Regions from separate parts of the Arthrobacter tecti genome, predicted to be linked through region 1. Evidence: riboswitches for the same ligand, from Rfam matches in the RefSeq annotation. Region 1 holds a riboswitch; each other region holds the start of a gene.
The links. A riboswitch is a leader RNA that binds a small molecule or an ion and turns the genes downstream of it on or off. The one in region 1 is predicted to bind S-adenosylmethionine.

Region 1 (7,793 bases):
CCGGATGGACATCATTATTGAACCTGCGACCGGCCTATTCATCGGAGAACGGGTGGTCACGCTCACAGATGGCGAAACCTTCCCCGCTGGAACCGCGACCGGGTGGACCTCCGTGCGGACTTCCGTGGTGGCTTCGGCGCCTTAGCGGGCTGCAGAAAGCTTGTCGCTCAGAATCGAACGATGCCAGGACGGTCGGTCGCCAGTGTGGTCACCGGCCGTCCAGCTTCGCTGTACACGCTCAAATAGACCGTGAACTCGCCGTCTACAAGAGGATCTGCCCGGATTACTTCGAGACCGGCAGCGTGAGCGAGGTCCGCGAATCCTGTGGGTGTGTGCCAGTGAATTATCCAGTCTCGTCGCACGCGCTCAACCTGCTGTCCGTGGCGGAGTTCGTACACCGTGCGGGTGGTTCGGGTTCGGCGGGTTTCGTCGTAATCCTCAGACTCAACGGTGTAGCGGGCGATACTGCCGGCATAAGTCGTGGCTTGACGGGTCTGGTTAAACTCCTGCTCCGGCGTCCGGTTCGGAATCCAGAGGGGCACCATTGCAACGCCGCCGGGCGCGAGATGACCGGCGATACCCTTGAGTGCCCGGTATGCGGCGTCATCGTCAGGGAGCAGGTTGAACGTCGGCCCCGCCAGATAGATGGCTCGATACGTTCGAGGAAGAGCCAGATCTTCCATGGCCTGGCAGTAGGTAACAATGTGCAGGTTCTGTGCCTCAGCTCGAGCATTGCAGCGGTTGAGCATGTCCTGCGATGAATCGACGCCCTCGATATCGATGCTTTGCCGGACCAACTCAAGGAAGGGCCCATCGTCACCGCACCCAAGCTCGAGCGCTGGCTGGCCGGTTTGCCTGACGAACTCGAGGTAGCGGCCGGCGTCGAAAGTGGTCCCGCGCAAGGCGCTATAGACGTCGGGAACAATACCGGTATAGAAATCGGAGGCACTCACGCCAGCGATCCTTTCACGGCGAGCGCCGCAGATACGATGCCGGCAGGTGCAGTGTTCCGCCGGCTTTAGCCCGATTGTGAGGTTCCATCCGCGACCACCATCTCCAGCGCAAGCGAAATCCTGCGCGACGACGGCACTTCCGGCATACTAGCCGGGCGTGTTTTCAACCCGGCCGACGGCGGTCCGAGCGTCGTCGCAATCGGGGGTGACGCCGTCGTCGTCGATTTGTCCCGGACGTTCCCGACCATGCGGGCGCTGTGCCGTCAGTCAACCGGCCGATTGACGGCGTCGGCGTCCCACGTGAGGTCTGCACCCTCGCGGATGATGAGGGCTTCGATCTTCGGGTTCCGGCACAGCGCGGATACGAGTTGGAGGCTGCCGGCGACGATCGTGGAGTCGAAGTCGATTTCGGTTACCAGCACCCAAGCGTGGTCGTCGGGCCAGATGATGCTGGGAGATTGTGGGTCCCAGGTGTGGCTTATCCAGGGTGCCTTCGAGGGCCAGTCGGGGGTTGCGAATTCTGTTGCTCCGGCGTCGAACAGAAGGTATTCCCGCTGCGGCAGTTCAAGTTCTGCGTTTCCCGCTCCAATAGTCAGCCCGCCCCAGCCACCCCAGACGGCGGCCGCGCCGTCGTCTGGTGTACTTGTGTGCTCCGCGAGGTGCGCAGCGGCTAACGCGAGGATTTCGGCGTCGAGATTTCCCATCGTCGGGCGGGAAAAGCGCCAACCGGTGGGGTCGATCTCTTCCGAGTAGTAGAGGTCCTCTGCTCGGTTCAGTCTGTGGAACTGCGCCACTGCGTGCATCTCGGTGCCGAAAGCGTCAGCCGTTTGTTGCCACGTCACGGTTTCCGTTTCGAGGTCCATCAAGTTTTCGGGTTTGTAGCCGTGCCAGGTCTTCGTCTCGGCAGGGCGGTACCGCGAGGCCGGGTGGAAGATGCGGGCGTAGGCCTGGAATCCGCGCGGGACCACGGCGTGCATGTCATTCGAAGACCAGTCCACACGCTCTTTGAGCCATGCTCCGCGCTCGCCGTCCGGGATCCATTCCATCCGCTCAGCCTAAACTCTTGTGCCGCGTGCTCACGCCGGCTCCAGGTCGCGAACCTCTCGCAGTTCCTCCGTAGCCACTGCAGGACAGGCAGCCAACAGCGGCACCTCTACCCGCAGCCCATCGCGCCGCCCGAGCGAAGCAATCCGCACTACGAGCATCTCCGCGAAAGAATCCCATTCCGGCCGGCACACGCTCCGCCGCAGCACCGCGTCCAACGAATGGATGTCCGCAACCCAGCGGCGCTCCCACTGGCCGTCAACGCGAAACTCGATGGCGCCGTCGTACACGTCAAGAATGGGGAAAACTGCAGGCAGACAGTCGTCTGAAGGGGTGGGGCTCACGGCGCGTCCTTCGGTTGCTCTTGCCTGCGCCGGAGCCCATCAGGGCGGCGAAGGCCACTTCCTCATCCGAACCACCCGTGAACATGGGGTTGGTGTGCGGCCAGTCGGAGCTTGGCACCGCAACTCTTGAAGCTGAACCGATTATAACGACGGCAACGGCCTCAGCACGAGAATGTTGCGCTTGCTGACGCCTATCGTTTAACGATAGATTCTTAACGTAAGTCAATCGAAGGAGTTCCGATGGGAAAGCTGACCATCCTCGCATCACGGATCGTGATTGCGATGGTGCTGGCCGGTTCGCTGTTTGTGCAGTTGTGGATGGTGCCGCTGATTTCAACGGATCTGGAAGAAGCCGGCGTGCCGACCGGACTGCGGATCACGTTCAACGCGATTATCGTGTTTGGCATCGTCACGGTTCAGATCACGGCGCTGTGTGTATGGAAATTGCTCACGATGGTCCGCCACAACACCGTCTTCTCGAAGGCCGCATTCCGATACGTCGACATCATCTTCTGGGCGATTGCGGCTGCCGCGGTCCTCATGTTCGGGCTTGCTGTTCTGCTGGCGCTTGGTGAAATTGCGCCAGGGATCGTGCTGCTGATCTGCGGTGCATCTCTGATGATCGGCGGGGTGGCGCTGATCGTTCTGGTGATGCGGACCCTGCTTGCACAGGCCGTTGCCCGCGATGCTGAAGCGAAGCACCTGCGGACCGAACTCGATGAGGTGATCTAGTGCCCATCATCGTCGATATCGACGTCATGTTGGCCAAACGGAGGATGCCCGTCGGTGCCCTTGCCGACCGGATCGGCATCACGCCAGCCAACCTGGCGGTACTGAAGAACGGCCGCGCCAAGGCCGTCCGGTTCACTACACTCGAAGCGCTGTGCGAGGTGCTCGACTGCCAGCCCGGCGACATTCTGCGCTGGGAGCCTGGACTAGCCAACGACGACGGCGCCCGGCTTGAGCAGGAAAACGCCTAGTCTCGCGCGCCCCTTAGGGTGACTGCTTCCCGGAAGCGGACGCCGAACCTCAGTCAAAACGAACGAACGCCCGAAGCGCGCCACCATTGAAGTCGCCGGTTTCCGCATATCCAAGGGATTCGTAGAACGCCTTCTGCTTCGGCTCGTCATCGGTAAGCAGCACTTTCTGCCGGACGTGCGGATACTGTTCGAGGGCAGCGGTTACCAGGTTCTTCCCAATGCCGAGCCTCTGATGGGAAGGACAAACGAGGACGTCCTGCAGGTAGCAGATCGACGCGTTATCCGAGATCGCCCTGGCCAGCCCAACCAACTCGGAGCCTTGCGTAGCTGCCACCAGTAGGGAAGACCCAAGCAGGGCCGCACGCAGCTTCTCGGGTTCTTCGGTGTACGCCCGCCAGCCCACAGATTCGTAGAGCGCCAGCACTCTTTCAAACTCAAAATCCGATGCGTTAGCGATCGCGATGGTGGCCATGGTCCATCCAAACACGACGCTCAGTCCCGGACAGCGCCAACAAGGGTAAGCAGTGCGTCCAACTCAGACGATGCTGCCAGCATTGCCCGGGACCGGAAGTCGATATCGGCTTCGCGCCGCGCCAGGATCGCTGCAAGGTCGTCCAACCTTTTCCCTTCACGGATGTGCGGCATGAGCTCCTGCAAAGTGTCGATCCGGTATCCGGCGCTGCGCAGCTGATGAACAATCCGCGCATCCCGGATTACCGACGGCGTATATTGGCGAGCACCCCGCGGGGGTAGCCGGACAGGAGTGATGAGGTACTCCGCCTCCCAGTGCCGCAACGTTGAGGTTCGGATTCCAAGTGCGCCCGCGAGTTCTGCGACGGTCATCGAATCGCGGTGGACGCCGTCGTCGATATGTTCTCCCGAGATGGCTGCCACGGCTGCCCTCGTTGCGCGGCACCCAACCCGCTCCCCGAGAATCCGGCTATGCGCCACATCGAGTAGCTCAAGCACTTCGTGTACCGGGCCAAAATGGACCGTGCGCATAAGCCGCTTGCCTTCAACCGGGCCCACAGCGGCCGCCAAGGCACGGTACGCCAGCGCCGATTTCAGGTGGACCTCCGTGTACTGCCGATAACCCGCCCGCGTTCTGGTGCTGGACGGCAATACCCCATCCCGTTCAAGGTTGCGGATGAGCTGAACCGAGCAGCCCACGCGGCGGGCGACGTCGATAGTTCGCATACTACAAATGTAGACTTTCACCCCCTGATATCAGGCACAGCGCAGGAGAACCCTCCATAAGCACTTCAATGACAGGCTTGATGGATGGACATCGATGAAGTGATCACACTGGTCAAATCGTTCGACGGTGCGGCAGCCTTCACCGTCTCCGAAGGCGACGGATCGCCGGAACTCGCCTGGGGCGACACCTTCTTCTACTACGCGCCCAACGGGAAGATGCCGCAGGCAACACAGCCCTTCGCCACGATAGTGACGAAGAACTATCCCGAGGACGCGGCGTCGCGCCTGGACCGGCCGGGAATCTTCAGGGTGAATATCGCTGCAGGCAGATCAGCGTTCGAGAGTTACACAGCGGCACAGGCATCTGAAACGAACGACGACGCCGGCCGCCTGGACGTCCTCATGGCTCACCCCGTCTACGGTTCGCTGGGCTGGCTGTGTGTGCTCAATCCGGGTACGCGGACCAGCGGCGCAACAAGTGAGCTCCTTCGTGAGGCTTACGGCCTGGCGCGGAAACGCTACGAGCGCCGCAACGGCTGACCTGCCTAACGGGGATGCTGCCGGGCATCCGTCTCAAGGATTTGCCGGGCCAGTTCGCGGGCAACCGCCAACTGGTCCGGCGTGCGGCAGCGGCTCACGACGTCGGACTCGGGCGGACGCTCCTCAAAACCATTGGCCTGGCGTTTCTTCACCGTGCGTCTCACCAGCAGGGCTGCGATAACGACGGCGACAATCGCCAGGGCGATGTAAAGAACTTCCCCCATGGCCGCCACCTAACCCAACAGCCTGTGCTCGTGCGCGAACGCGATTAGTTGCACGCGGGTGCGTAGGTCGAGCTTGTCCAGCACGTTGCGCAGGTGAGTTTTGATGGTGGCCTCAGAGACGAACAGGCTTTCGGCCATCTCGCTGTTGCTGAGTCCCTTCGCCGCCAGGAGGAAGACTTCGCCTTCGCGTCCGGATAGGGAATCAAGCACCGACAAGTCCGGGCCCGCGGCGGGGATGGTCCGTGCGGCATGTTCGAAGAGGGAGTGGATGGAGCCCGGCGCAATGACTGAATAGCCGGAGTGCACGGTTCGGATGGCGGCGAGCAGGAACTCGGGTTCCGCGCTCTTGAGCAGGTAGCCGCTGGCGCCGGCGTGCACGGCGTCGACTACTGCCTGGTCGCGGTTGAACGTGGTGAGCGCGATGATCTTCGGCAGCTCTGTCCCGGCAGATTTGGCACGGTCGACGATCTGCCGGGTCGCCGTAACCCCATCGAGTACGGGCATCCGCAGGTCCATGAGCAGGACATCCGGTGTGTTCTCGGCCGCCAGGACAACCGCTTCCTCCCCGTTGATCGCTTCGCCGACAAAGAACATGTCTTGCTGGCTTTCGATGAGCATGCGGATGCCTGCGCGGAACAGGTCCTGGTCATCAACCAGGGCAACGGAGATACGGGATCCGTGGTCAGTCATTGTCACGGCTCGCCCCGTCGTTCACGCTTCGCTCCTGCTTCGGGTAGGGGATGTAGGCGGTGACCCGGAAGTGCTCACCATCGGGACCGGCAGTCACCCAACCACCGGCGAGGTGAGCCCGTTCCCGCATCCCGGGCAGGCCACGCCCAACGCGATCCTCCTCTTCGTCCGGCTCGGCCGCGGCGTCAGCTTCCACGATGGTCGAAGCGACGTGCACGGTGAGGCCTGGCCCGCTCCAGTCTAGGTGCAGCCTCACATCCGTATCCCGTCCACCGTGTTTGAGCGCGTTCGTCAGGGACTCCTGCACTATCCGGTAGATGGCGACCTGCTGACCGTCGGTGAGATCCTGGCGTGCACCGGATTCGCCGAACTCAATCTTGAGTCCGCCGGTCCGCATTTCCTCGACGAGCGCTTCCAGGTCGTTCAGTTGCGGCTGGGGGTGGGCATCGTCGTCGTTCTCGCCGCCCTCGATGACGCGCTGGGCGTCCAGAAGCGCGCTGCGGGCCGAGCGCGCGATGCTCTCCAAAGCTTCGGTGACCGACCCCGGGAGACCCTTGTTGAGGTAACGGATACCGTCCGCCTGTGCGGAAATAACGGTCAGTGAGTGAGCGAGAACGTCATGAAGATCCCTCGAAATCCTCGACCGTTCCTGCTCGACCACCAGATTGACCTCAGCTTCTTGAAGCCCGCGCTGGGCGGTGGCGCGAGCCTGAAAGAGGGAATCTCTTTCCAGGAACAGCGCCAGCAAGAGCCCGACGGCGGCACACCCGCCGGCGATCAGGAGCAGGAGGGCGAAGAGTTGCCACCCGAATTGGCTGAACGTAACGGAATCACCGTAACCGAGATCGGGGAACCAGCCGACGCCGCCGCCGTAGCGCCACGACAACATGAGCACGGTCATCAGCGCAGCGAAGACCACGTTCAGCCCCACGGCGATCATCCGGGTCCTCCTGTTGGCGACCCACAGGGTGAATCCCAGCGCGATGAACGCACCGACGTAGATGGCCCAGTGGTTCGAGTAAGGAGCGGGAATCAGGTGGAACAGCTGGCCGAGAAGCAACGCCGCCGTGATCGCCAGGGAAGCGTAGGGAACCCAAACCGACAGCGCTATCGCGAAGGTCATCAGGACCAGCGGCAATGCTCCCGACCAGAGTGTGAACGCGCCATTCATCCGGCCTGCTTCGGCGATGCACCAGAGGATGAAGAAAACTACTGCCACGCCTGGTGCGCCCCAGCGGCGAAAATGATTCAGAGACCGTTCCATGCTTGTCACGATAGCTACGCTCAGCTCCGTGAAAGGGCGGTTCCGTGCAAGCTCCACCCTGAAGCTTGCAGATTTCATCTTTCGGGTTGAGGGATCGATGCGTCGTGCAGGCTCGCGGTGTGCGACATTGAGTGCATGATCACGCTTCTGCGAAGAGCTGCGCCGGGTTTGGCTGCCTTGCTTTTCGCCACTTTGGCCTGGGCGGTTTGGTTTCTTGCGGGAACCGGCGCCGTCGGACGCTCCAGTGAGGTGCGCTTCGCTGACCAGCGGTAAAGCTACGGGCGGAATGTAACCGGCGTTCTCGCCCCAACGCTGGGGGTCGCCACGCTACGAGGCATTGCAGCCCAGTAAGCGAGGGCAACAAGAGACTGAATGAGCCCGGTTCCCGAAATCACCTCAAGATGCATGGGTCCCTGTCCACTGGTACTTCCGTTCAGGAGCAGTGTGAGAGTCATTGAGGACATCATGAATGTAGGCAACATGATGACGGCAAGTCCAAGTCCGACGGCGCGTGCCCAGCCCGTGCGGCGACGTGCTGTGACGTACAGTGCGGGAAT
Region 2 (7,793 bases), on a different contig from region 1:
GGTCCGCCAGTCCCCGGCACCGTCGATCGCCGCGGCCTCGCCAATCTCGTACGGGAGAGTTTTGAAGAACGAGTACAGGAAGAACACCGTGAACGGCAGTGCGAAGGCCACGTAGGTGATGATCAGGCCAGGCAGGGTGTTGAGGAGTCCCATGTTCTGCAGGATGAAGAACAACGGAACGATCGCCAGGAAGATCGGGAAGGTCAGGCCGGCCAGCATGAGGTAATAAATGGCCCTGCTGCCACGGAAGGTGAACCTGGCCAGGACGTAGGCGCACATTGATCCCAGAACCATCACGATGATGAGTGCGCTTCCCACCACAATGACGGAGTTGAGGAAGTAATCCCCAATGCCCGCCGTTGTCCACGCGTTGACGTAGTTCGCGAAGTTGAGCCCCTCCGGCAGCGCGAACGTGGACGCAAAAATCTCATCAGTCGACTTGAAGGACGTCATCAAGGTCCACAGCAGCGGCAACACCACAATGACGGACCACAGAATCAGCGCGGTGTGGGAAATAGTTCCTACAACCTTGTCGCTCCCGGTGGAGTCCTTTTGTTTCCGGGGCTCAGCGGCGGGAGGAGCGTCCTTTGCATGCTTGGTTTCAGCGACTTTGGTGGTCATAGCCGGTTGTCCTTCTTCGTGCCTCCGGTGAGGCTGTTGATCAGGAACACGAGCCCTGCGAACGTAAGCGTCACAACCGCGAGGACAACGCCCATTGCACTAGCCCGACCGAACTGGCCTTGACTGAACGCGGTCTCCAGGAGGACCTGTGGCATCACGATGGTGGAGAATGCCGGGCCGCCGCCGGGATTCATCGCTTCCATGTAGACAAAGGCGTCAAGTGCGAGGATACCCATGTAGACGTAGGCGGTCTGTACGTTGTCACGAATCATCGGGATGGTGATGCTGATCGCAGTGCGGAAGCGACCGGCGCCGTCCAGGCGTGCGGCCTCATAGATTTCCGCGGGGATGCCCTTGATCGCAGCCACGAACAGCACCATGTAGAACCCCACGAAACCCCAGACGATAACGAACATGGATACCGGCATTGCGGTAGCCACCTCGCCCAACCATGCGTAGTTGATGAACTGGTCGAGTCCGAGCGCGGTGAGCGCGCCATTGACCAGGCCATTCGGCGCGAAGACCTGGCGCCACATAAGGCCAATGGCGATTGCCGGGATCACGTAGGGGAAGAAGGAAACGACGCGGTAGAAACCGGCGTGCTTGAGGCCGGAGATCTGTCCTTTGCTCCTGCCTCCTACGGTTACCAACGTAGCCAGGATGAGGCTGAGGATGATCGTCACGATCGGCAGCACAATCACCAGCACTACGTTGTTGCCCAGTGACTTCACAAAAGTGGCGTCCTGGAACAGGCGAACGTAGTTGTCGATGCCGATGAAATTCATCACCGGGGTGAATCCTGACCAGTCCGTCATCGAGTAGTAAAACGCTTGGATGAACGGTGAAACTACGAAGATCAGGTACACCGCGAGGGGTAGGCCCAAAAAGATGGCGAAGAAACTGATCCGGCCAAACGAAAAATTTCGACGGCGGCGCCGGCCGCCCTTGTTGGAGGCGACCGGCGCTGCGCGATCAATTGCTGCAGTCACTGTACTTCTAGCTTCTCAATCGAGTCGTCGTTACGGATGGCGTCGGAGATCTTCTGCATTTCTGCAGTAAGCGCTGCTGCGTCAATCTCACCATCGAGGAAGCTGTTCCACCATACGAGGTTGTCCGCGTTGGTTCCGTAGAAATCGATGAAGTTCCAGGTGAAGACGTTCTCACCTGCCGCTTCCAGAAGTTCGACCTGCGATACGAGGGCGGTCGATCCGAAGCCGTCTTCCGGAACGGTTCCGCGCACAATGGTGGGGGAGAGCTTCGACTCGGTGAAGTTCGTTGCTGCTTCCTTGGAAAGCATGGTCCGCATGTATTCCTTGCCGCCCTCAACGTTCGCGCCCTGCGAGGGCACGATGAAGGGCTCGCCGGCTGCACTGTGCAGTGCCTCGGCTGGAAGTGCGGGATCGGTCGACACGGTAGGAACCGGGGCGCCCGTGAGCTGGAAGTTCTCGGCCATCTGGTCGCGCATTTCGTTCTCGATCCAGGAGCCGGAGGGGTACAGGAGCGCTTCCTGGCCCTCTCCGATCCACTGGGCCTGCGCCGCGGTGAACTGCGTGCCCGACCCGCCCGGAAGTACGTATCCCGCGGCAATGATCTCCTCCATCGCCGTGAATACTCCCTGAATGGCCGGATGCGACCAGCAGCCTTCCTCCAGGTTCTCCAGTGAGAGACGGACCTCGTCGCCGCCTTCCTTGATGGCCGAAGCGATCGCGAGCTCGAGGTAGTAGCTCGCGGCTTCCTGGCCCCAGCAGAACAGGTACTTGTCCTGTGCCTTTGCTTCCTCGCCGAGAGTCATCATCTCGTCCCAGGTGGTTGGCACAGTCCATCCGTTCTCATCGAACAGCGACTTGGAGTACCAGAGTGCGTAGACAGTCAGCACGTAGTTGATGGCAGCGAGCTTGCCGTCGAAAGTGCCCGGGTTGAGAACACCGGGGAAGAGCGTGTCGCGAATGGTTTCGCCCTCGATGTTCTGCGCGTCGATGACGTCGGTGAGATCCTCGAGCTGAGCGAGAATAGTAGCGATGCCAATAGCGTTTGCGCCCGAGTTGTCGATCACGTCCGGTGGGTTGCCGCCCACGAAGCGGGGCTGAAGCTCCTGCGCCAGGTTGGTGGACGGAGCGACATTGACAGTGACGCCCTGGTTCTCGGCCATCAGTTCGCCGGCGAACTCGGCATAGTCAATCCCGTAGCCGCCGTTGAAGATGACAACATCAACGGTTGAATCAGCCGCGACTCCGAAGGGATTGGTATCCGATACTTCGCCCTCAGGCGCGTTGCCGCCGTTCGGTGCGCCGCCACCCGCAGCACAGGAGGCAAGCGCTCCTCCGAGCGGAATGAGCGCTGCGGTCGCGAGCGCGCCCTTAAGGAAGTTGCGGCGCTCGACCGGCTTTTTTGGGAAGTTCATCTTCTTGCCTCCATTGGTAGGAATTGCATCCCGTGATGTGTGAGATAGTGCAAAGTACTGATTGAACGGCTAGCAAAGTGATCATGTCGATTCATCGCTTGAAGTAGATAATTGCGTGATCTACGCCTCACGTCAAGTCTTCCAGCCCCTCCGTTACAGGAGAGTTATAGCAAATTTACTCCACTCGGTAGGATCATGCCGCTCTATTCAGTGAGACACTTTCTGACTTATGCTTGCTGTCTACACGCAGTTTCGCTCACTCAGCCCTCACTGGGACTGATCAGGCCACCAGGGAGCACAATGAATCTGGAAGCGGGTCTCAAACGGGGAGACCGTCTCAACGCGATCCTCGAGTTGCTCGCGCAGTCGAAGCAGCTTGAAGTGGAGGACATCGTGACGCGGCTGCACGTGTCCCCGGCAACCGCACGCCGTGACCTGGACAGCCTCGCCGCACAGCGCCTGCTGAGTCGAACGAGGGGCGGCGCAACCATTGAGTCAGGTGCGTACGCTCTGCCCCTGAGGCAGAACCGGGATCTTGGCGCGCTGCGCAAGCGAGCTATTGCATACGCAGCAAGCGCCCTCATACCCCGGGGCTCAGTAGTTGGCCTGTGCGGGGGAACCACAAGCACAGCTCTGGCCCAGGTGCTCAGCGTGCGCCGTGATCTGATGGAACCTTCGAACAAGCCCACCCTCACCGTCGTCACCAACGCGATCAACATAGCCGCCCAACTGGCGGTACGCCCGAACATCAAGATTATGGTGACCGGTGGGATCATCAATTCCCGTTCATCCGAATTGGTGGGTCCCTATACCGATGCCATCCTGAAGCATGTCGCCCTGGATTTCGCGTTCGTTGGAGTCAATGGACTTGATCCTGAGTTCGGACCGACAGTGACTGATGAAGGGGAAGCTGCGGTGAACGCCATGGTTGCACGGCGGGCAGCCACGGCGTATATCGTTGCTGACTCATCAAAGATCGGCGTGCGTGCGTTCGCTACGATGACGGGCCATGCAGTCAGCAACCTCATCACGGACGATGGGATTTCCGAGTACCAGCTGGCCGCATTCAGGGAGCGCGGGACCCGGGTGATTGTTGCCCCGGCGGTGGCCGAAGACTAGGCAGCAGAGACTGCCGGTGGCTGGTGGGCCGCGCGTTGGCCGGCCGGCGCTGCGTACGGCACCATAAAGTATGACAACCGTTCGCGAAGGCGATCCTTCGTCCTTGACCCTTGGCGCTCGTCGCAGGGTCAGGATCGAGATACTCATTGTGCTCGGTCTCTCGCTTGGGCAATCGGCGGTCTACGCCGTCGTCGATCTGGTTGACAAGCTCAGCCAGGCACCGTTGGCAACACAAACCACTCGCCTCAATCCGACGCTGGATGACAGGCAGTACTTCGATCTCACCTACCAATTGCTGGGGATCTTCTTCGCCCTGGTGCCCGTGGCGCTAGCCCTGTTTGTGCTTTCTGGTCCCGGCAGGTCGGCATTCCGGCGGATCGGCTTCACCTTCAGTAACCCGAAGATCGATTTTGGCCTCGGATTCCTGCTCTCCGCCGTCATTGGCCTCGGCACCCTCGGCGTCTATGCAGCAGGCAGGGCCATCGGCCTGACAACCCAGATCATCCCCACCGCGCTGGATACCTACTGGTGGACCGTGCCCGTGCTCGTGTTGTCCGCGCTCCGGCACGCCGTGCTTGAGGAGGTGATTGTGGTCGGCTACCTGTTCGAGCGCCTGCGGGAACTGCGCTGGTCCACTCCGGCCATCATCATTACTTCAGCGCTGCTGCGAGGAAGCTACCACCTGTACCAGGGGATCGGCCCGTTCATCGGGAACGTCGTGATGGGCCTCATCTTCGGCTACGCGTACACGCGAACCAGACGGGTGATGCCGTTGGTTGTTGCACACGCACTGCTCGACATCGCAGGATTCGTGGGCTTCGCGATATTCGGACCGGCGATCGGAATCGGCGGGTAACCCTAGATCTGAACGGAGCCCTGTCCGGTCTCGAAGGTGACCGACATGATCCCCGGGGTTCCGTTGGGTGCAATCCAGTCGACGTCGACGTCGTCAAGCGGGTGGGCCGGAGGAGTGCCGAGCCACTCGGTTACCCGGTCGGCAGATCCGGCGATAGTAAGGGCGCTCAGTCTGACTGAAGCTGGCCGAGCCTGCGAGGGATGGATAGCTTCCGTACCGTTGTCCCAGCGGATCATGTAGGGCACCTGCGGGTCCGAAATGAGACCCTTGATGCCGATCTGCTGCCAGGTGAGCTCTTGCCCGTCCGGGAACTTCCGGTTGCCGGGAACCGCGCTGCGGCCGAGGCGCTCCTCGAACGGGGTGAGGTCATCAACCGCGACGCACCAGCCCATCCAGCCGCCGCCGGCCTCGGAACGGGCGCGGACGGCCTGTCCGAAAGGCGCCTTGTCCGACGCAGGGTGGTCCAGTACCTCAACCACCTCGAGGTACTGGCCGTTCACCAGCGGAAAGATCATGTTGCGGGTTCCGAATCGAGGGTGGACTCCACCCTTGACAAATTCGACTCCCAAAGCTTCGGAGATTCGCTCAGCCGTGGCAGAGAGACCGTCAGGTTCGCAGGCGTAAGAGACGTGATCCAGGCGCATGGCCCCATTTTGGCACTTTGTGATGGAGGCCTCGACTTAGGGTTACCTAAGTCACACGCGGCTCCCGGGTAGTCCCAAGCTAAATACAAGGTTTCGCGCGCATAGTTTGCCGCACAGGAAGACCGGTTCCGAGACCGCCGGGGCTTCCTGCCAGGGGCTTTCGAAACGGAAGTCCCCCTTGAGTGGAGTCGCCCCCTTCCAGGGATACGGCGGCTCCACTCAAGCATGTTGTATGGCATTCCTGGTTCCGTCCAAAAGGCCGGAGATTCACCCCGGGTCATATTAGTTGCCCAATTCCGCACCGTCGGGTTTTCTTGTACCAGGTCACGAGTGACAGTCCGGCGCATCGCGCCGCCAGCCCCGGCTTGCTGTCCGGCAACCCTCCTTCGCGGTGGGGTGCCCCGGGTGACGACCAGGCGATGCACGAACCGGTGCAGGCGCAAGCGCGATTCACGAAGGTGGCACTCTTGACTGGCATCACAACAACCCAGGCCCAACCGCGACCGGAGCTGGACGGGGACGCTGCCATCCGGCGGTTGTCTATCGGCCCGATGACCCTCGAAGGCGGAGGGCACCTGCCCGACGTCGTTCTCGGGTATGAGACCTGGGGCCGGCTGAACGCCGATGCCTCCAACGCGGTCCTGATCGAGCACGCGCTGACGGGCAGTACACACGTTGCACGCGGGGACTCGGAAGAGGAAGGCTGGTGGGACGGGCTGGTTGGCCCAGGCCGGACCATCGACACTGACCGCTATTTCGTTGTGTCCATCAATATGCTCGGCGGCTGTTACGGGTCTACGGGACCGGCGTCCCTGCACACCGATGGGAAACCGTGGGGCTCACGCTTCCCGTTCGTCACGATCCGCGATTCCGTACGGGCTGAGGCATTGCTCGCGGATCTGCTCGGAGTACAGTCCTGGCATTCGGTGATAGGCGGCTCAATGGGAGGCGCCCGCGCACTGGAGTGGGCGCTCACTTATCCCGACCGCGTAAAGCGCTGTGCAGTGATTGCCTGTGCGGCAGCCAGCTCCGCGGAGCAGATCGCATTCGCCCAGGCGCAGGTGCAGGCAATCCGGCTTGACCCGCGGTTTGCCCAGGGAGACTACTACGGCACCGCCGGGCCGGAGGGTGGCCTCGGGATCGCCCGGCGGATTGCGCATATCACCTACCGGTCCGAACCCGAGTTCGCACACCGGTTCGGGCGCGCTGCGCAGGGTACGGAGGAGCCGTTCGGCTTCCGGCTCCCGGCGGAGCGCGGCCGCTACCAGATTGAAAGCTATCTCGACCACCAGGCAGACAAGCTCGTCCGGCGCTTCGACGCCAACAGTTACATCGTCCTCACTGAGGCACTGATGAGCCATGATGCTGCACGTGACCGCGGCAGCCTTCCCGAAGCACTGAGCAAGGCACAGGCGCAGTTCTTCATCGCGACGGTGGATTCCGACCGGCTCTACTGGCCCGCGCAGTCACACGAACTCGCGGCCGCGCTGCCGGGAAAAGTGGCGGTACACACCATCACCTCGCCAATCGGCCACGACGCGTTCCTGACGGAGATAGCGCAGCTTGAGCCCGCGCTGCGTGAGGCTTTTTATGAAGACAACGACGACGACGCCGCGTAGTACTCAGCGCTTCCAGACCTTCAGTGCACGTCCAAGGAAATCCCCGTACCTTCGCACCGCGTTGTCCAGTGCCGCTGTCTCCGCCTCATCAAACGGACGATCGGTGACAATATCCAGGACCGCTTCCCGTGGGCTCAGGGAGTGTTTCCACCCACCCGCCACCTGTCCGTTGAGCAGGATGAGGTGCCCGGACAGGCGGGCCGGGCTGCTCGCCAACGGCGGCGCACCGAAGAACCGGGTGGGTGTGTAACCCATGACGAATTCGTCATAGCACTGGATGAGGTCTACCACGGGGCGCTCCGGGGGCCTGACTTCCAGCGGTTCCACCGGGATAACGAACCTCTGCCCGCCGATCTCTTCGGAAGTGAGGAGATCGGCGGCTTCCCGCAACCCCTCGCGTACGTCGGTGAGCGTGAGCCCTGACCAGAGGGAGCAGTCCTTGGCCGTAGCCGGTGCACGGCCGCCGAAGTAGCGGATCACCAGTTCGCGCAGTGCTTCAGTCCGGTTGAATTCCGTGCCGGAAGGGATGCGGA
Region 3 (7,793 bases), on a different contig from region 1:
TTGATTGCGGGCTCGCTGGAACCGTGATGCGTTTCGTCCCACCCGTGGCCGCGCTGCGGACCGGGACCACGGCATTCGACGGCGACCAACATGCCCGCCGCCGTCCCATGGGCGCTGTGATCAACGCGCTGCGTGGCCTGGGCGTTGAAGTGCACGATGACGACGGCGCCCTCCCCTTCGCGGTCGCCGGCTACGGCGAAGTAAAGGGCGGCAGGCTGGTCATCGACGCCAGCGCCTCGTCACAGTTCGTCTCCGCGCTGCTCCTGGTCGGCGCACGGTTCACCGAAGGGCTGCACCTCGAGCACGTTGGAAAACCCGTTCCCAGCCTGGACCACATCGCGATGACCGTTGCGGTCCTGCGGGAAGTCGGCGTCATCGTAGACGATTCCGTGCCCAACCACTGGCGGATTGAACCGGGGACGATCAACGCGTTCGACGTCCGGATCGAGCCGGATCTGTCCAACGCCGGTCCCTTCCTGGCGGCAGCCCTTGCAACCGGCGGAACAGTAAGAATGCCGCACTGGCCGGCCACCACCACCCAGGTGGGCGAAAAGTGGCGGAGCATCCTCCCCCAACTGGGTGCCGACGTCGTACTCACTGAAGATTCCACACTCATTGTCCGCGGCACAGGGCGTATAACGGGCGCCGAACTGGCGGACACCAGTGAGCTGGCCCCCACCGTCGCGGCAATCTGTGCACTGGCTCAAACGCCGTCTGTGCTGACCGGCATTGCCCACCTCCGCGGCCATGAGACAGACCGGCTGGCCGCGCTCGTTGCGGAGATCTGCCGGCTGGGCGGTGACGCCGAAGAGACAGTGGACGGCCTGATCATTCGCCCCGCTGAGCTCCACGGCGGGACATTCCACAGCTACGAGGATCACCGCATGGCCACCGCGGGAGCGATCATCGGGCTCGCAGTACCGGGCGTGGAGGTCGAGAATATTGCCACGACCGCGAAGACCATGCCGCAGTTCCCCGAGCTCTGGCAGGCGCTCACCGCGACGGCTGACTCGAGCGGTTCGCGGTGACGCCAGCGGGGTCAAGGCGCGGGCTCTCATCCTGGGATGAATCGGACGTCCGCATCAGACCCAACAAAAAGGGGTCGCGTCCCCGCACCAAGGAGCGACCAGCGCACGAAGACGCCGTCACAGGTCGAATCATCACTGTGGACCGAGGCCGCTACACCGCCGTCGTGGATGAAGACACGCCCACCGAGCGCACAGTAATCGCTGCCCGTGCGCGCGAGTTGCGGCGCTCCCCCGTTGTCGCAGGGGACCTCGTTGCACTGGTGGGCGACGTGACCGGCGAGCCCGATACTCTCGCGCGGCTCGTCCGTATCCATGACCGCGCGACGCTCCTGCGACGCAGCGCCGACGACACCGACCCCGTTGAGCGCGCCGTGGTCGCGAACGCGGACCAACTGGTGATCGTGGTGGCCGCCGCCAATCCGGACCCGCGCACCGGGTTCATCGACCGCGCGCTGGTTGCAGCCTACGACGCCGGCATCCACCCGCTGCTCTGCGTCACCAAGGCGGACCTGTTGGATCCGGCTGAGCTGCTGGCCAATTACGAGCATCTCGACCTGACGATCATCACGAGTCGAACCGCTGCAACGGACGACGCCGTGGAGTCCGTGTCCGACAGCGGCACCTCGGCGCTCCTGGCCTCCGGAGCTATCGAGCAGCTCAGGATCCTCCTCGACGGCAAAGTAAGTGTGCTCCTCGGGCACTCGGGCGTGGGAAAGTCCACTCTCGTGAACGCGCTGACCGGCGCGAATCGGGCTACCGGCGGCGTCAACGCGGTGACCGGCCGCGGTCGGCACACGTCGTCGTCGGCGTTTGCACTGAAAGCGGCCGACGCCGCTGAGGGCACCTGGATCATTGACACCCCTGGAATACGCTCGTTCGGACTCGCACATGTGCAGCCGGACCGCATCCTCGCCGCTTTTCCCGACCTCGAGCCCGGGACCCAGGACTGCGAACGTGGCTGCCGCCACGACGAGGCAGCGGTGAACTGTGGACTGGACGACTGGGTCGCGGGCGGATACGCGGGCGAGTCCGGTCCGGTCCGCCTTGCATCCCTCAGGCGGCTGCTTGGAGCCGGTACGGAACCGGCGCGGGACACGAAGGAACTGGGTACACACTAAGGTGCCTGTTTTTCCTGCTAGACTGAACGAAGTTGTTGTGTTGCGCACTAATTTTTAAGCCTTGATTTCTCTCCGGAGTTCGAAAGCTTTCTTGACAGGCGAAAGAACACCGCGACAGGAACCCCGAAGTACGGGGGGATCCTCACACTCAAGGAATAGAAAAAAATGGCTACAGGTACAGTCAAGTGGTTTAACGCTGAAAAGGGCTTTGGATTCATTGCTCCTGACGACGGCGGCGCTGACGTTTTCGCACACTTCTCCGCGATCAACTCGGGCGGCTTCCGCTCACTCGAAGAGAACCAGAAGGTCAGCTTCGAGACCACCCAGGGCCCCAAGGGTCCGCAGGCTGAGAACATCTCCGTTCTTTAAGAGATCCGTTCTCTAAGAGATCCGTTCTTTAGTCTTTAGCAGTATTTCAGAAGGGCACCGGCCGTTTGGTCCGGTGCCCTTCTGGCGTTAACCGCTTGTCCCATTGTCCGCCGTCGCCACACGATTACCGATGGCACTCCGCTCCCGGATGGCGCCCGTCCCACACGATAGGTTGAGAAGTATGAACCTCCAGAGCTACAACGATGACCTGCGCCTTGCCCACGTGATGGCGGACTCGGTGGATGACCAGACCATGTCCCGATTCAAGGCCCAGGATCTGTCGGTGGAGACAAAACCGGACTTCACGCCGGTCACTGACGCCGACAAGTCTGCCGAGGAAGCGATCCGCGGGCAGCTCTCGCGCGCCCGTCCGCGCGATGCAGTGCTCGGGGAGGAGTTCGGAAGCAGCGGTGCGGGCTCGCGGCGCTGGATCATCGACCCCATCGACGGCACCAAGAACTTCGTGCGCGGCGTTCCGGTATGGGCAACGCTCATTGCCCTCGTCGATGAAGGCCGCCCCGTGGTCGGCGTCGTCAGTGCGCCGGCCCTTGGCAAGCGCTGGTGGGCGGCAACCGGCACGGGTGCGTTCATGGGGAAGTCGCTCGCTGCGGCCACCCGGCTGCGGGTGTCCAATGTGTCGCGGCTGGAAGACGCATCCCTGTCCTACTCGAATCTTTCCGGCTGGCGGGAACGTGGCAACTTTGATGAGTTCGTGTCGCTCACCGATTCGGTCTGGCGCACACGCGCCTACGGCGACTTCTGGTCCTACTGCCTCGTCGCCGAGGGTGCGGTGGATATCGCGTGCGAACCGGAATTGAACCTGTACGACATGGCCGCGCTCGTGCCGATCGTCACGGAGGCTGGAGGCCGCTTCACCTCTCTTGAAGGCTCGGACGGTCCGTTCGGCGGCAATGCGCTGGCAACGAACAGCACGCTGCACAATGAGGTCCTGAAGAAACTCAACCCCGCCCTCGACGACCTTCTGTAGGCCTCCTGCGCCGGATAGCGCCGTATCAGGCGCAACGGATTCGCCGTCTGTAACCCTGTAACAATGCTGCAGGACTGCTCCACCCTGCCCTATGCTGAAACACATTGGTCACGAGTGCCAGCGTAAAACCCCGGTTTGCTGGCCGGCAACCCTCCTTCCGCGGTGGGGTGCCCCGGGTGACGACCAGGCCGCACCAGAAAAATGATGCGGCAAGCGCGGAACCCCTGAACGGCGGTTCCCTGAGACCACTGTGGGGTTACTCCATGAGCAACGCAATCCTTGACCAGACAACCCTGGTGTCCGCCAGCCCCCTCGCTCCGGTGCTTGGCGGGGAGCTGCCGGCTCCGCTGATCGACGGCACCACCGTGCGCTACGTGAACCTGGACTACGCGGCGTCGGCGCCGGCGCTCCAGGAGGTCAGCGACTACGTCCAGAGCGTGCTGCCTTACTACGCGAGCGTCCATCGGGGTGCGGGCTACGCTTCACAGATATCTACATCGCTATATGAGAACGCCCGCAGGATTGTCCGGGAATTCGTGGGCGGACGCACTGATGACGCCGTCATCTTCACGCGGAACACCACAGATTCCCTGAACCTGCTCGCCGGATGCGTGCCGGGCGAGGGCGAAGTCCTCTACCTCGACCTCGAGCACCACGCCAACCTTCTCCCCTGGCTTCAGCGGCCGCACCGCAGCGTCACAGCCGCCGGCACCGTGGATGCCACCATCGCAGCGCTCGAGCGGGAACTCGCCGCCGGCGGGATCAACCTGCTCGCGGTGACGGGGGCTTCCAACGTTACCGGTGAGGTTCTTCCCATCGGGCGGCTCGCTGAGATCGCCCACGCTCATGGCGCGAGGATCGTCGTGGACGCGGCACAGCTCGCTCCGCACCGGCGGTTGGATGTGTCCGGGGATTCGATCGACTACGTCGCCTTCTCCGGCCACAAGCTCTATGCGCCCTACGGTGCGGGTGTGCTGGTCGGCAGGCCGGACTGGCTCGACGCCGGAACCCCGCATCTGGCCGGCGGCGGAGCCGTAAAGACGGTCAGGGTGGACTCCGTGTCATGGGCAACCGGTCCTGCCCGTCATGAGGGCGGCTCGCCGAACGTTTTGGGGGCTGCTGCGCTCGCCCACGCAACGCAGGTGATCTCAGGGCTCAGCGAAGCGGACTGGCAGCGCCATGAGGGTGAACTCCGCGCCGCGCTCATCGATGGCTTGTCGGATCTACCGGAGGTTACCGTGCACCGCATCTTCTCGGAGGAGACCGACGCCATCGGTGTGGTCAACTTCTCCGTGAACGGTTACGACGCGGGTCTGGTTGCCGCTTACCTGTCCGCTGAACACGGGATCGGCCTCCGCGACGGCAAGTTCTGCGCCCATCCGCTGCTCAAGCGCCTCGGCCTGCCTTCGGGGTCGCTGCGGGCGAGTTTCGGGCTGGGATCGCGGCAGGACGACGTCGAACGGCTCCTCGGCGGATTGCGTGCCCTGATCTCCAACGGGCTTGGGACCGACTACGTGGTCGATCAGGGCCGCTGGGTCCCTGCCGTGGAGACCCGCAACTTCCCCGAGTGGGCTCCGCATACGCCCGGTACCGCCGGCGCGGCCCCGTGCACCACGGACTAGGCACATAGCGGTCACCGCGGCGCAGTCCGGTGCTTTAATTATTGGGTCCCACACCCGCACGCGAGGAGCTCACCACTATGGTTCCTGGAGGTCCGCGCCTCGCCGCGCACCGCCGTCGTGCACTTGCTCGTGGGTATCTGCAGGACGGCGAGCGCTATGACCGGGTGCGTCCGGGCTACCCGGGAGATTGCGTCGACTGGCTTGTTCCGGCCTCAGCGGTTCGGGCAGCTGACATCGGCGCTGGAACGGGCAAATTCACCGAAGAGCTCGTGCGTCGCTGCGGCGAGGTTGTGGCGGTGGACCCGTCGGCAGACATGCTGGCGGTGCTATCGCGCAGCCTGCCGGAAGTGCGCACTGTTGAGGGTACCGCCGAGTCCACCGGGTTGCCTGCCTCAAGTGCCGATGTGGTGACCATCGCCCAGGCGTGGCACTGGTGCGATCCGGCGGAGACCGTTGAAGAAGCTGCCCGGATCCTCACCCCGAAAGGTGTGCTTGCCCTGGTCTGGAACCAACTGGACGTTTCAGTGCCGTGGGTGCACCGGCTTTCCCGCATCATGCACGCCGGTGATGTCTTCCGTCCCAGCTACCGGCCGCTGCTCGGCGCGCGCTTCACGGCGCCCGAGTCGAGGGTCTTCGCGTGGACCCAACTGTTATCAGCGTCGGACGTCGTTGAGCTTGCGCGCTCACGAAGTTACTACCAGAACGCTTCCGTTTCCACCCGGGCCAGGGTCGACGAGAACCTGCGTTGGTACCTCCACGAACACCTCGGCCACCCGCGGAACGTGACCCTCGAGCTGCCGTACCTGACGTACGCGTGGAGGGCGACGCACTCTTCGTCCTAGACGGCCACAGCTGGCGCCGGAACGCGCTTAGCGGTATGTTTTAGGCATGCCGAAATTTCGTCTTACGGTACTCCTTATCGTGATGACACTCGTGGTCGCCTCATGCGGGTCCCCCACTGTGCAGCGCGCAAGCGGGGAGGAAGATCCCCGCCCTATGGTGCTTACCACTTTTTCGGTGCTGGCAGACCTCACGCGCACTGTGGCGGGCAACCACATCCGCGTCGATTCCATTACCAAGGTGGGTACGGAAATCCACGGATACGAACCTACGCCGTCAGACCTGATCAATGCCCAGGACGCAGACCTCATCCTCGACAACGGATTCGGTCTGGAGCGTTGGTTCGAGCGGTTCGTCCTGTCTGTGGATGCACCCCATGTGGTGCTTTCCGACGGCGTCGAGCCTGTCGACATCCGGTCCGGGGACTACAGCGGGCTGCCAAATCCGCACGCCTGGATGTCCCCCAAAGCTGCACAGGTGTACGTGGACAACATCGTCCGTGCCCTCTCCGACCTTGATCCGGCGCATTCAGCAGAGTTCGCTGCGAACGGGCAGGCACTGAAGGAGGAACTCGAGAGCTTGCTTGATCACCTGCGCACCTCCCTGGCCGACAGCGGAGCCCTGGTGACCTGCGAGGGTGCATTTTCGTATCTAGCGCGGGATGCCGGACTTGCTGAAGCATTCATCTGGCCCGTCAACTCCGACAATGAGGGGACTCCTCGGCAGATCAAGGACGTCATCACCTTCGTCGAGGAACACAATGTGCCCACCGTCTTTTGTGAATCCACCGTGAACCCTTCAGCACAGCAACAGGTCGCCAACGCAACCGGGGCAGAACTGGCCGGCCCGCTGTACGTCGATTCGCTCTCTGGACCGGATGGCCCGGTGCCGACTTTTCTCGACCTGCTGCGCTACGACATCAACCTCATCATCGAAGGACTGACGCGATGACCACACGTACCTCCTCTCCCCCGGCTGCTGCGATCAGCGTGCGGCAACTGAACGTCCATTACGACGGCGTGGTGGCACTCGACGCGGTCGACTTCACCCTGGAGCGCGGCCAGGTCTGTGGGCTCATCGGTGTCAACGGCTCCGGTAAATCGACGCTCTTCAAGTCGCTGATGGGGCTCGTTGTCCCACAACGTGGCACCGTGTCGCTCTTCGGTCGCGCACATGCCGCCGCGAGGAAGGAGAAGCTGGTTGCCTACGTTCCGCAGTCCGAGGACGTGGACTGGAATTTTCCCGTCTCGGTGGGCGACGTCGTCATGATGGGACGCTACGCCCACATGGGGCCCGTCCGGCGGGCCTCCCGTGCAGATCGGTCCGCAGTGGACCACGCCCTGGACAGAGTCGGCCTGACGGAGCTGCGCCACCGCCAGATCGGAGAGTTATCCGGGGGGCAAAAGAAGCGCGCCTTCGTGGCGCGCGGCATCGCCCAGGACGCACAGCTCCTGTTGCTCGACGAACCCTTCGCCGGTGTGGACAAAGCCAGCGAGGCCACCCTGGTGACCCTGTTGCGGGAATTGAAGGAAGAGGGCCGCACCGTACTGGTATCAACGCACGACCTCGCTGGAATCCCACAGCTGTGTGACCGCGCGATCCTCCTGCACCACAGCATCCTTGCCGAAGGGGTGCCTGCCGACGTCCTGACCCATGAGAACCTTGCTCTGGCATTCGGGACTGCGGGAAGTGCCGCTGTCGCACCCTCTCCTGAGCGGCGAGGAGCATAAATGGACCCCGTCTCCTTTCTCCTGGAGCCCCTCCAGTACGGCTTCCTTACCCGAGCGCTGGTTGTCACGCTGGCGGCGGCCATCGTTGCGTCGGTCCT
Region 4 (7,793 bases), on a different contig from region 1:
CTTGGAACTTCATCCTCGGCTAGGACAGTCCCTGTTCGGATTGCCCGTGCAGGTGCATCATGAGAGGAGGCCGCAGGCTTTTCCCAACCTCGCCGCGCATGAATAGGTTGTGGATGGTCCAGCAGAGTCCAGGGGCGGGAACCGACGATGGGCAATGGTCAGGCAGATTGGCTGAGCAGCATCAACGACAATCACCTGCGCGCCTTGAGGGGATTCGTCCGGAGGCTCACTGGAGACGCTTTCCTTGTCGACGAGGTAGTGCAGCTCACCCTGCTGCGTGCCTGGGAGCATCCGGTCACGCGGGGGCACACCGAAATGGAAATCCGCGCATGGCTGTTCGCGGTCGCGCGGAATGTGCTGGTGGATTCCTTTCGTTCCGCCTTCCGCCGGCATGAGTTCGACGTTGACGTGCTGCCGGAAACGGCCTCGAACGACGACGTCGAGCAACTGCTCACCTCATGGCTCGTCTCCGATGCACTCAGCGAACTGACGCCCGAGCATCGCGACGTGGTCCTGCATTTCTACTTCCGCGGCGAAACCACAGCCGAGATTTCACGTGCCCTCGCCATCCCTGAGGGCACCGTGAAATCCCGTCTTCACTATGCACTGCGGTCCATGAAAGCTGCGCTGCTCGCCCGGGACGTGGTGTCGGGAAGCTAGGGCGGCTACTGGATCATGGTGCCATCCGGGGCAACCACGTACCAGACTTCGTTGACGCCCTGGCCGTTGGTGTCTCCGGGGGCCTCGTCGTTGGCGAAGTAGTAAATCGGCATACCGTTGATGGTCACCTGCAGTTCGCCGTCGGGTGTTTCGATGGTGCCCAGTTCGCCGGTGACTCCTTCCGCCTCAGGCGTCTCGCTGTCAGTGAGTACCGGCGGCCACGCCTCCAGGCACCCTCCCTCACAAGCGCTGACGCCGGAGTCCGCCTCATCGTTGGTGAAGTAGTAGACCACCATTCCTTCGGCGTCGACAACCACTTCACCGAGGTCCGTCTCAGCGATCCCGAGCGGCGTGCCCATGGTTCCACCGGCCTCCCCGCCTTCGGTCGGCTCCTCACTCGTGGGCTCCTCGGACGGCTCCTCACTCGTAGGCTCCTCGGACGGCTCCTCGCTGGTGGGCTCCTCGGCCGCGGGAGCGCTGGTGGGCTCCTCGGAAGGCGAATCGGAGGAACCGCAGCCGGTCAGCGCCAGAAGACAAATGGCGACGACGGCGAACAGGACGCGCATTGCTTTACTCATGTTGATACCTCCCGTGATCACCCCACGGACACCCGGGGGATGGGAGCGGCCACTCGACCCCTCTGCTCTCTAGACGCGGGCAAGGGCCGAAATGGTTCAACGCTGAGACAAATTCACAGCCGAATCACAGCTTCAGGACGCGGCGAGCGCCTTTCCGAGGTCGTTCTGCAGGTCGGTGACGTCCTCAAGGCCGACCGACAACCGGATCACGCCGTCGGACAGCCCGATCGCGGCGCGTCCTTCCGGGCCCATGGCACGGTGGGTGGTGGTCGCAGGATGGGTGATCAGGCTCTTGGAGTCGCCGAGATTGTTCGAGATATCGATGATGTCGAGGGCATCCAGCAGCGCGAACGCGGTTTCCTTGGCGCGGCCAGCCGGTGCATTCAGCTCGAACGTAAGCACGGTGCCGCCGCCGGACATCTGCGACGCTGCGAGACTGAACTGCGGGTGCGATTCCAGCAACGGATACCGTACCCAGTTCACAGCGGGCTGTGCCTCCAACCAGCGTGCGAGCGTCAAAGCTGAGGAGGAGGAGTGGTTCACGCGAAGCGACAGCGTTTCCAGTCCCTTCAGCAGCGTCCACGCGTTGAATGAGGACAGCGCGGGTCCGGTATGGCGCATCAGCGTCTTGACCGGCCCCTCGATGAACTCTTTCCGGCCGAGGATCGCCCCGCCAAGCACACGGCCCTGCCCGTCCATGTGTTTGGTTCCGGAGTAGACGACGACGTCGGCACCGAGTTCGGTGCACCGTTGCAGCAGCGGGGTGGCGAACACGTTGTCCACCACCACCTGCGCGCCTGCGGCATGCCCGAGTTCGACGACGGCCCGGATGTCCACGATCTCCTGCATCGGGTTCGACGGCGATTCGAAGAACACCGCCGTGGTGGGAACACTCAGTGCCTCTTCCCATTGGGCAAGGTCCCAGCCGTCCACGAAGACCGTTTCGACGCCCCAGCGCGGCAGGATCTCGTTCAGGATCACAAAACAGGACCCGAACAGGCTGCGTGAGGCCACCACCCGGTCGCCGCTGGCCAACAACGCCCCGAGCGCGGTGAAAACGGCTGACATGCCGCTCGCCGTGGCGAAGCAGGCTTCCGCACCTTCGAGCAGCCGCAGACGTTCCTGGAACATTGCGACGGTGGGGTTGCCGTACCGGGAGTAGACGAACCGGTCCACATCGCCGGTGAACGCAGCCTCGGCAGCGGCGGCGGAGGAGTACACGAATCCTGAGTTCAGGAACAGTGCCTCCGACGTCTCCTCGAAATTCGAACGGGCTAGCCCGCCGCGCACGGCGAGGGTGTCGGCCGCCCAGGCGGCGACGTCGTCGTCCGGCCGCTGGACAACGGGGTAGCCGCCATTGCCGGGGATCGGCTCGGAAGGGGTTGCGGGGGAGAACGACGACGGCGTGGACTCAGTCATCTGCCTTCCCTTCCTTGACCCCGGCGGACCGGGCATGAACGGTGGTCGCCAGACCGCTGGCGCGCCAGCCGCCGTCAGCTTCGAAACCGTGGAGCACGTTATAGACCGTGTGACCTGCGGCAGTGGCACTCTGCGCTGCTGCGACCGAGCGGACTCCGGAACGGCAGATGAACAGCAGTTCGCGGCCCTTGAGGCCGTCCAGCTGGGAAACGAAAGACTGGTTCCGAGTGCCATCTGTTCGGTTCCACTCGAGGAACAGGGGAACGGTCCCGGCGTCGGTGAGGTCCGGGACGCCTACCGTACGCCACTCTTCGACGGTGCGGACGTCAACCAGGACGGCACCCTTGCTGACGCGCTCCACCGCCTGACGGGGTGTGATGTCACCGGCGTAACCGTTGGCGGGCCGGGGCGTATGTGCTGACTGTTGTGACACTGTGTCTCCTCACGCGTGCACGCTGTTGATCCTTGGAAAGCTGATCCTTGTGCCGAGTATTCACCTGAGGCACCCCGCCGTGATAGAGGGTTGCCGGCCAGCAAGTCAGGGCTTGGCGCTGGCGCTCGTTACTCCCGACTGAACGTAGCACCGGCTCCGGCGACTCTGCCACGCGCCGTCGTAATGTGCAGTAATGCGGCGTCGCCTGTCCGCAAAAGTGCCGCTGTTGCGCGGGTTCGTGGTGACGTCCCCACGATCCTGCGAATCGTCGGCGCGTTTGTGGGGCTAGGAGACGGATTCCACGAGTGCAGACAGCTCGGCCGTGAGGTCCGGCGACATGGTTACACGTTTGCCGTCGAGCGATTCGACCTCCGCCAGGAGCCGCACGCTCGAGATCAGCCACACGCCGTCCGATGCGAAGAGGTCGGCCGGGATCAGCGGCCCGTAGCCGAGTTCCCAACCGGCGTCGCGTGCTGCAGCGAACAGTGCGCCCTGCGAGGTTCCGGCAAGGATCCCGCTCTCCAGTTGCGGCGTGATCAGGTGTTTGACGCCGTCGATCACGCGGGCGATGAGGACGGTTGACGTGGGTCCCTCCAGCACCTTGCCGTCCGAGGAGGTGAAGATGACGTCATCCGCACCCTGCGACTTGGCGTAGCGCAGGGCCGCCATGTTGACTGCGTAGGAGAGGGTCTTCGCGCCCATGAGCAGCCAGGGGGCGCGCTGGGCAACAGCGCTGTCGTAGCCGCGGTCGAGGAGCAGGACGGCGAGGCGTTTGCCCCGAAGGCCCTTCGGAACAGGGGACACCTGGACCCAGGCGGTGGCTTCCGTGCCGCCCTCGACGCTCGCTTCAACCCCACGGATCGCGACGAGCTTGACCACGAGTTCGCCGTCGTCGTCCGTTTCCTGCAGCGCCGTGCCGATGGCACGTTCCCACGCGTCCGAGACTGGGACTTTCAGTTCCAGCGCCTCCGCCGATGCCGCCAGCCGGGCCAGATGCGCCTGCAGCTTGCGGGGTGTGCGGTTGACCGCGAGCATCGTCTCGAAGATCCCGTCCCCGCGGGTGATGCCGGTGTCGGTAACTTTCAGCTGGGGGTGGGAGGCATCGGCGATGCGGCCGTCAGGCATCGCGGGGTCCAGGAACACCAGAACTGTCATGGGGTCAAGCCTAGTGCGGCGAGGGCCCCGCGCCGAGCGCCGGCGAGGTGGGAAAACCAGGACGCGCGTAGTGCCGGAAACCCCTGATCGAGCGGGCGATGACAACGGATTCGCGATCGATACCCGTCCGCAGCGCCCGCTCGAGGGAGGCTCACTCCGGGAACGTCGAGCCCAGCGCCGAGAGCACCCCGAATGCCTTGGTGCGCACTTCGTCCCACTCCTCGGCGGGGTCCGAGTCGGACGTGATGGCCCCGCCCACGCCGAGCGTGAGCCGGGTGCCGTCGTCGTCGTTCTCCATCACAAGGGTGCGGATGACGACGGCGAGATCTGCCGCCCCATCCAGCGAGAAGTACCCCGCGGCACCTGAATACACCCCGCGCGGCGCAGCTTCGAGCCGGTCGAGGATGGCCATGGTGCTGATCTTCGGTGCGCCTGTCATGGATCCGGCGGGGAAGGCCGCTGCCACCGCCTCCGCGCGTGACGATCCTGGCCGGAGCCGCGCGTCGATCGTGCTGACCATCTGGTGCACGGTTGCGTAGGTTTCGATGTCGCACAGGCGGCTGACCATGACCGTTCCCGGGACCGCAAGGTGGGAGAGGTCGTTGCGCAGCAGGTCCACGATCATGATGTTCTCGGCGCGGTCCTTGGTGCTGGTCTGCAGCTCCGCCCTCAAAGCGGAGTCTTCAGCGGGATCAGTGGAGCGGCGGCGCGTGCCCTTGATGGGCTCGGCGCGCATGCCGCCGCCTGAATCGAGCCGCAGGAAACGTTCCGGCGACGTACTGGCAATCGCGAATCCAGGAAACGCGAAGTAGTGCGCAAATGGTGCGGGACTGGTATTTCGAAGCCGAAGGTAGGTCTCCAGCGGATCCATCGCCTGGGATCGCGCCGTCAAGGCCGTGGTCAGGCATACCTCGTAGGAGTTGCCGTCCGCGATTTCCGCCTTCGCTTCCCGGATTTTCGCGAGGTACTCCTCGCGGGTGTCCCTGACTGTGAATTCCGGTACGGGCAGTGGCGCTGGGGTATCCAGCGGCACAGCGCTTTCCAGTGCGACGGCGCGCGCGCGTTCCAGCCAGGCGTCGGTTTCGGGGTCACGGGAACCGTCGCGGAGCGTCAGGAGGTACACACGCCGATCTTCGTGATCCATTACGACGGCGCGGCCCGCGAACAGGAGTGCGGCGTCCGGCAGTGAGCCGGTACTGACGATGCGACCACCGGTTTCGCGTTTGAGTTCGTACCCGAGATAGCCCAGCCAGCCGAGCGCGAACGGGCCCGGATAGTCCGACGGCGGACGGACGGCACGCCGACCCCACACCCCGTCCAGCCAGCGGAAGAAGGGCCCGGCGCTTCTCGCGGTGACCGGGCCGCTGCTCACGCGGGTGATGCCGTCGGTGTGCTCTGCAACCTGTCCGAAGCGGCCGCCGTCGTCGGCCAGGACCGAAAAGCGGCTCCGGTCCCGCGGGTCTTCCAGCGTGGAGCTGTCCAGCCAGGCGGCCGCGTTGGACGCCCCGTAGATGCCGGCGAACAGCTCGGCTCCGTCCGGGTAGGCGTCCACAGTCTCCACCTGCAGCGTGAGGCCACGCCGGGCGGCACGCTCCATCGACATCAAGGACTCACATTGCGGAAGGCCGGTCAGGGCAAGCCGCACGCGTTGCGGAAGTGAGTCTGCCGTGTGGCCGTGCACCAGGATGTCCGCACCAGCGGACGGATTGTCGGCGCGTAGCCACCGCTCCTCCTGGTCAGCCCAGCGCTGCCAGAAAGGGGCGTAGGCATCGCCGTCGCGGGTCAGCGCGCTGGTGCGGCGGACGTCGTCGTCGGCGTCGATCCAGATCGCCACGTCCAGCAGGTTCCGTGCGGCAGCGCAGGAGGCGCCAACCCCTTCCACGATCACAATGTCTGCAGGGTGGGTAAGCCGGGTGTCGCCGTCGTCGTTCTTTGTCCAGTCCCAGGCCGGCCACTGCGCGGTAGCTCCGGACGCAAGGGGAGTGAGCACGGAACGGACGTAGCGGTCCATTCCATCGGCCAGCCCGTCCCAGCCCGGATAGAGGTCCTCAAGGTGGAAGAGGCTGACGCTGTGGTGTTCGCGCAACAGGGTTGCAAGCTCAACGGCCAGCGAGGTTTTTCCCGCACCGGAACGGCCGTCAATGGCGATAACCAAAGGAACGATGGCGTGGGCGGCTCTAAGTGCCATGAGGGCTTTCGGTCTGGGTTCCGGGCGTTCTTACGAGAAGGCCAGCAGCGCGCCTACGGCTACAAATAGTAGGCCATACGTCATGTTGACCACTATTTGTCCAGAAATCGACTCACTGGCCGGCCAGATCAGCACCCTTACCGCCCGCATGGGCCAGTTGCTCGAAGACATCGTCACAACCGATAGCCCCACCACCGGCGGGCCGGACACCGTGGAACGCCTCGCCGAGGTCCCTGAATGGCCGCCCTCGTAGCTCAGAACATCCTCGCCGAAATCGGCCTGGACATGACCCGGTCTCCCACCACCGACCACCTGGTGTCCTGGGCGAAACTGTGCCCACGCACCATCCAGTCAGGCCCCGTGACCCAGGGCGGCAAGACCGGCAAGGGCAACCCCTACCTCAAGAGCGCTCGGTGAAGCCGCCGCCGCGGCCGCCAAAACCAACACTTTCCTCGGCGAACGCTACCGGCGCATCGTCAAATGCCGCGGCAAACTCAAAGCGCTCGTTGCGGTCGCCCGCTCCATCCTGGTCATCGTCTGGCGCTTGATCGCTGACCCGTCCGCCCGCTTCTGTGACCTCGGCTCCGACTACCACGCCAGCCGCATCATAAACGACGCGCTATCCGCAACCACGTCGCTCAGCTCGCCGCGATGGGCCACCACGTCAGCCTCCAACCCGCTGCCTGAACCAACACTCGCATCATCGTAACCAACCCGGCCCGGCAAACCCCACCGGGTCCTGCCGCCTGCAACTCACCTCTGGCGTATTTTGCGGTCAGTTCTTTGTGATAAAAGTCGCCGCGCCGGGCGAATCGGAAGTAGTACGGATCACAGGACTTTGAAGAGGCCCTGCTATTTGTCCTCTGCAGCCGAGCTGCCGACAGACCCACCCAGCCCGAGAATGTCACCCGGATTGTAGTAGGGGCCGGCACAGCCGCTGTGGGTCAGCGCAGGGCGGTGACCGAGGCGTACCTGCCGTACTGCTCGCGAATCACCTGTTGAGTATTCGCTGGGAGTTCGGTCACCGTGGATACGGGCCATTCCGGTTTCTTACCGGTTAACGCCCACGCCGCTTGTAGTGCTGCACCGTTCGCCACGTACTCGCTTGGGGTGGGCATGGTCACCGGGGAGTCGAAGACCTGGGCCGCGATGGCTTGGACAGCAGGGTTCTGTGCCGCGCCGCCGATCAACAGGACGCGTTCCTCGCGCACACCTACGCGGCGCACTTCGTCCAGTCCGGCGGCCAAACCGCACAGCATCCCTTCAATAGCCGCCCGCGCGATGTTCTGTCGCGATGACGAGGCTAAGGACAATCCGTAAAAGCTCGCTGTAGCATCAGGGTGGTTTGGAGTCCTCTCGC

Region 2: it holds a riboswitch for S-adenosylmethionine, as region 1 does, so the genes downstream of both, metX (homoserine O-acetyltransferase MetX) here and ACX80C_RS11425 (hypothetical protein) in region 1, are expected to answer to the same signal.
Region 3: it holds a riboswitch for S-adenosylmethionine, as region 1 does, so the genes downstream of both, ACX80C_RS04140 (aminotransferase class V-fold PLP-dependent enzyme) here and ACX80C_RS11425 (hypothetical protein) in region 1, are expected to answer to the same signal.
Region 4: it holds a riboswitch for S-adenosylmethionine, as region 1 does, so the genes downstream of both, ACX80C_RS05335 (rhodanese-like domain-containing protein) here and ACX80C_RS11425 (hypothetical protein) in region 1, are expected to answer to the same signal.

The regions. Positions count from the first base shown of each region.
Region 1 is NZ_JBTNCT010000009.1:21,051-28,843, reverse strand. Features, by position in the region: gene ACX80C_RS11445 (CU044_5270 family protein) at 1-145, shown strand, start outside; gene ACX80C_RS11440 (class I SAM-dependent methyltransferase) at 168-953, opposite strand; gene ACX80C_RS11435 (hypothetical protein) at 1,019-1,201, opposite strand; gene ACX80C_RS11430 (hypothetical protein) at 1,217-1,999, opposite strand; gene ACX80C_RS11425 (hypothetical protein) at 2,030-2,341, opposite strand; SAM riboswitch class IV at 2,353-2,473, opposite strand; gene ACX80C_RS11420 (DUF2975 domain-containing protein) at 2,582-3,073, shown strand; gene ACX80C_RS11415 (helix-turn-helix domain-containing protein) at 3,073-3,321, shown strand; gene ACX80C_RS11410 (GNAT family N-acetyltransferase) at 3,371-3,793, opposite strand; gene ACX80C_RS11405 (MerR family transcriptional regulator) at 3,814-4,518, opposite strand; gene ACX80C_RS11400 (DUF6194 family protein) at 4,603-5,058, shown strand; gene ACX80C_RS11395 (hypothetical protein) at 5,064-5,282, opposite strand; gene ACX80C_RS11390 (response regulator) at 5,292-5,972, opposite strand; gene ACX80C_RS11385 (sensor histidine kinase) at 5,965-7,236, opposite strand; gene ACX80C_RS11380 (glycosyltransferase 87 family protein) at 7,512-7,793, opposite strand, start outside.
Region 2 is NZ_JBTNCT010000004.1:146,262-154,054, reverse strand. Features, by position in the region: gene ACX80C_RS07165 (carbohydrate ABC transporter permease) at 1-621, opposite strand, end outside; gene ACX80C_RS07160 (carbohydrate ABC transporter permease) at 618-1,610, opposite strand; gene ngcE (N-acetylglucosamine/diacetylchitobiose ABC transporter substrate-binding protein) at 1,607-3,022, opposite strand; gene ACX80C_RS07150 (DeoR/GlpR family DNA-binding transcription regulator) at 3,323-4,141, shown strand; gene ACX80C_RS07145 (CPBP family intramembrane glutamic endopeptidase) at 4,245-4,997, shown strand; gene ACX80C_RS07140 (VOC family protein) at 5,000-5,641, opposite strand; SAM riboswitch class IV at 5,964-6,093, shown strand; gene metX (homoserine O-acetyltransferase MetX) at 6,109-7,260, shown strand; gene ACX80C_RS07130 (winged helix DNA-binding domain-containing protein) at 7,264-7,793, opposite strand, start outside.
Region 3 is NZ_JBTNCT010000002.1:354,220-362,012, forward strand. Features, by position in the region: gene aroA (3-phosphoshikimate 1-carboxyvinyltransferase) at 1-1,028, shown strand, start outside; gene rsgA (ribosome small subunit-dependent GTPase A) at 1,025-2,146, shown strand; gene ACX80C_RS04130 (cold-shock protein) at 2,312-2,515, shown strand; gene hisN (histidinol-phosphatase) at 2,697-3,503, shown strand; SAM riboswitch class IV at 3,610-3,725, shown strand; gene ACX80C_RS04140 (aminotransferase class V-fold PLP-dependent enzyme) at 3,767-5,125, shown strand; gene ACX80C_RS04145 (class I SAM-dependent methyltransferase) at 5,203-5,967, shown strand; gene ACX80C_RS04150 (metal ABC transporter substrate-binding protein) at 6,014-6,916, shown strand; gene ACX80C_RS04155 (metal ABC transporter ATP-binding protein) at 6,913-7,695, shown strand; gene ACX80C_RS04160 (metal ABC transporter permease) at 7,696-7,793, shown strand, end outside.
Region 4 is NZ_JBTNCT010000003.1:132,727-140,519, forward strand. Features, by position in the region: gene ACX80C_RS05315 (energy-coupling factor transporter transmembrane component T family protein) at 1-23, shown strand, start outside; gene ACX80C_RS05320 (sigma-70 family RNA polymerase sigma factor) at 148-660, shown strand; gene ACX80C_RS05325 (COG4315 family predicted lipoprotein) at 666-1,238, opposite strand; gene ACX80C_RS05330 (O-succinylhomoserine sulfhydrylase) at 1,371-2,657, opposite strand; gene ACX80C_RS05335 (rhodanese-like domain-containing protein) at 2,650-3,090, opposite strand; SAM riboswitch class IV at 3,097-3,223, opposite strand; gene ACX80C_RS05340 (aminodeoxychorismate lyase) at 3,376-4,245, opposite strand; gene pabB (aminodeoxychorismate synthase component I) at 4,397-6,433, opposite strand; gene ACX80C_RS05350 (hypothetical protein) at 6,516-6,686, shown strand; gene ACX80C_RS05355 (transposase) at 6,671-6,850, shown strand; gene ACX80C_RS05360 (hypothetical protein) at 6,834-7,028, opposite strand; gene xylB (xylulokinase) at 7,378-7,793, opposite strand, start outside.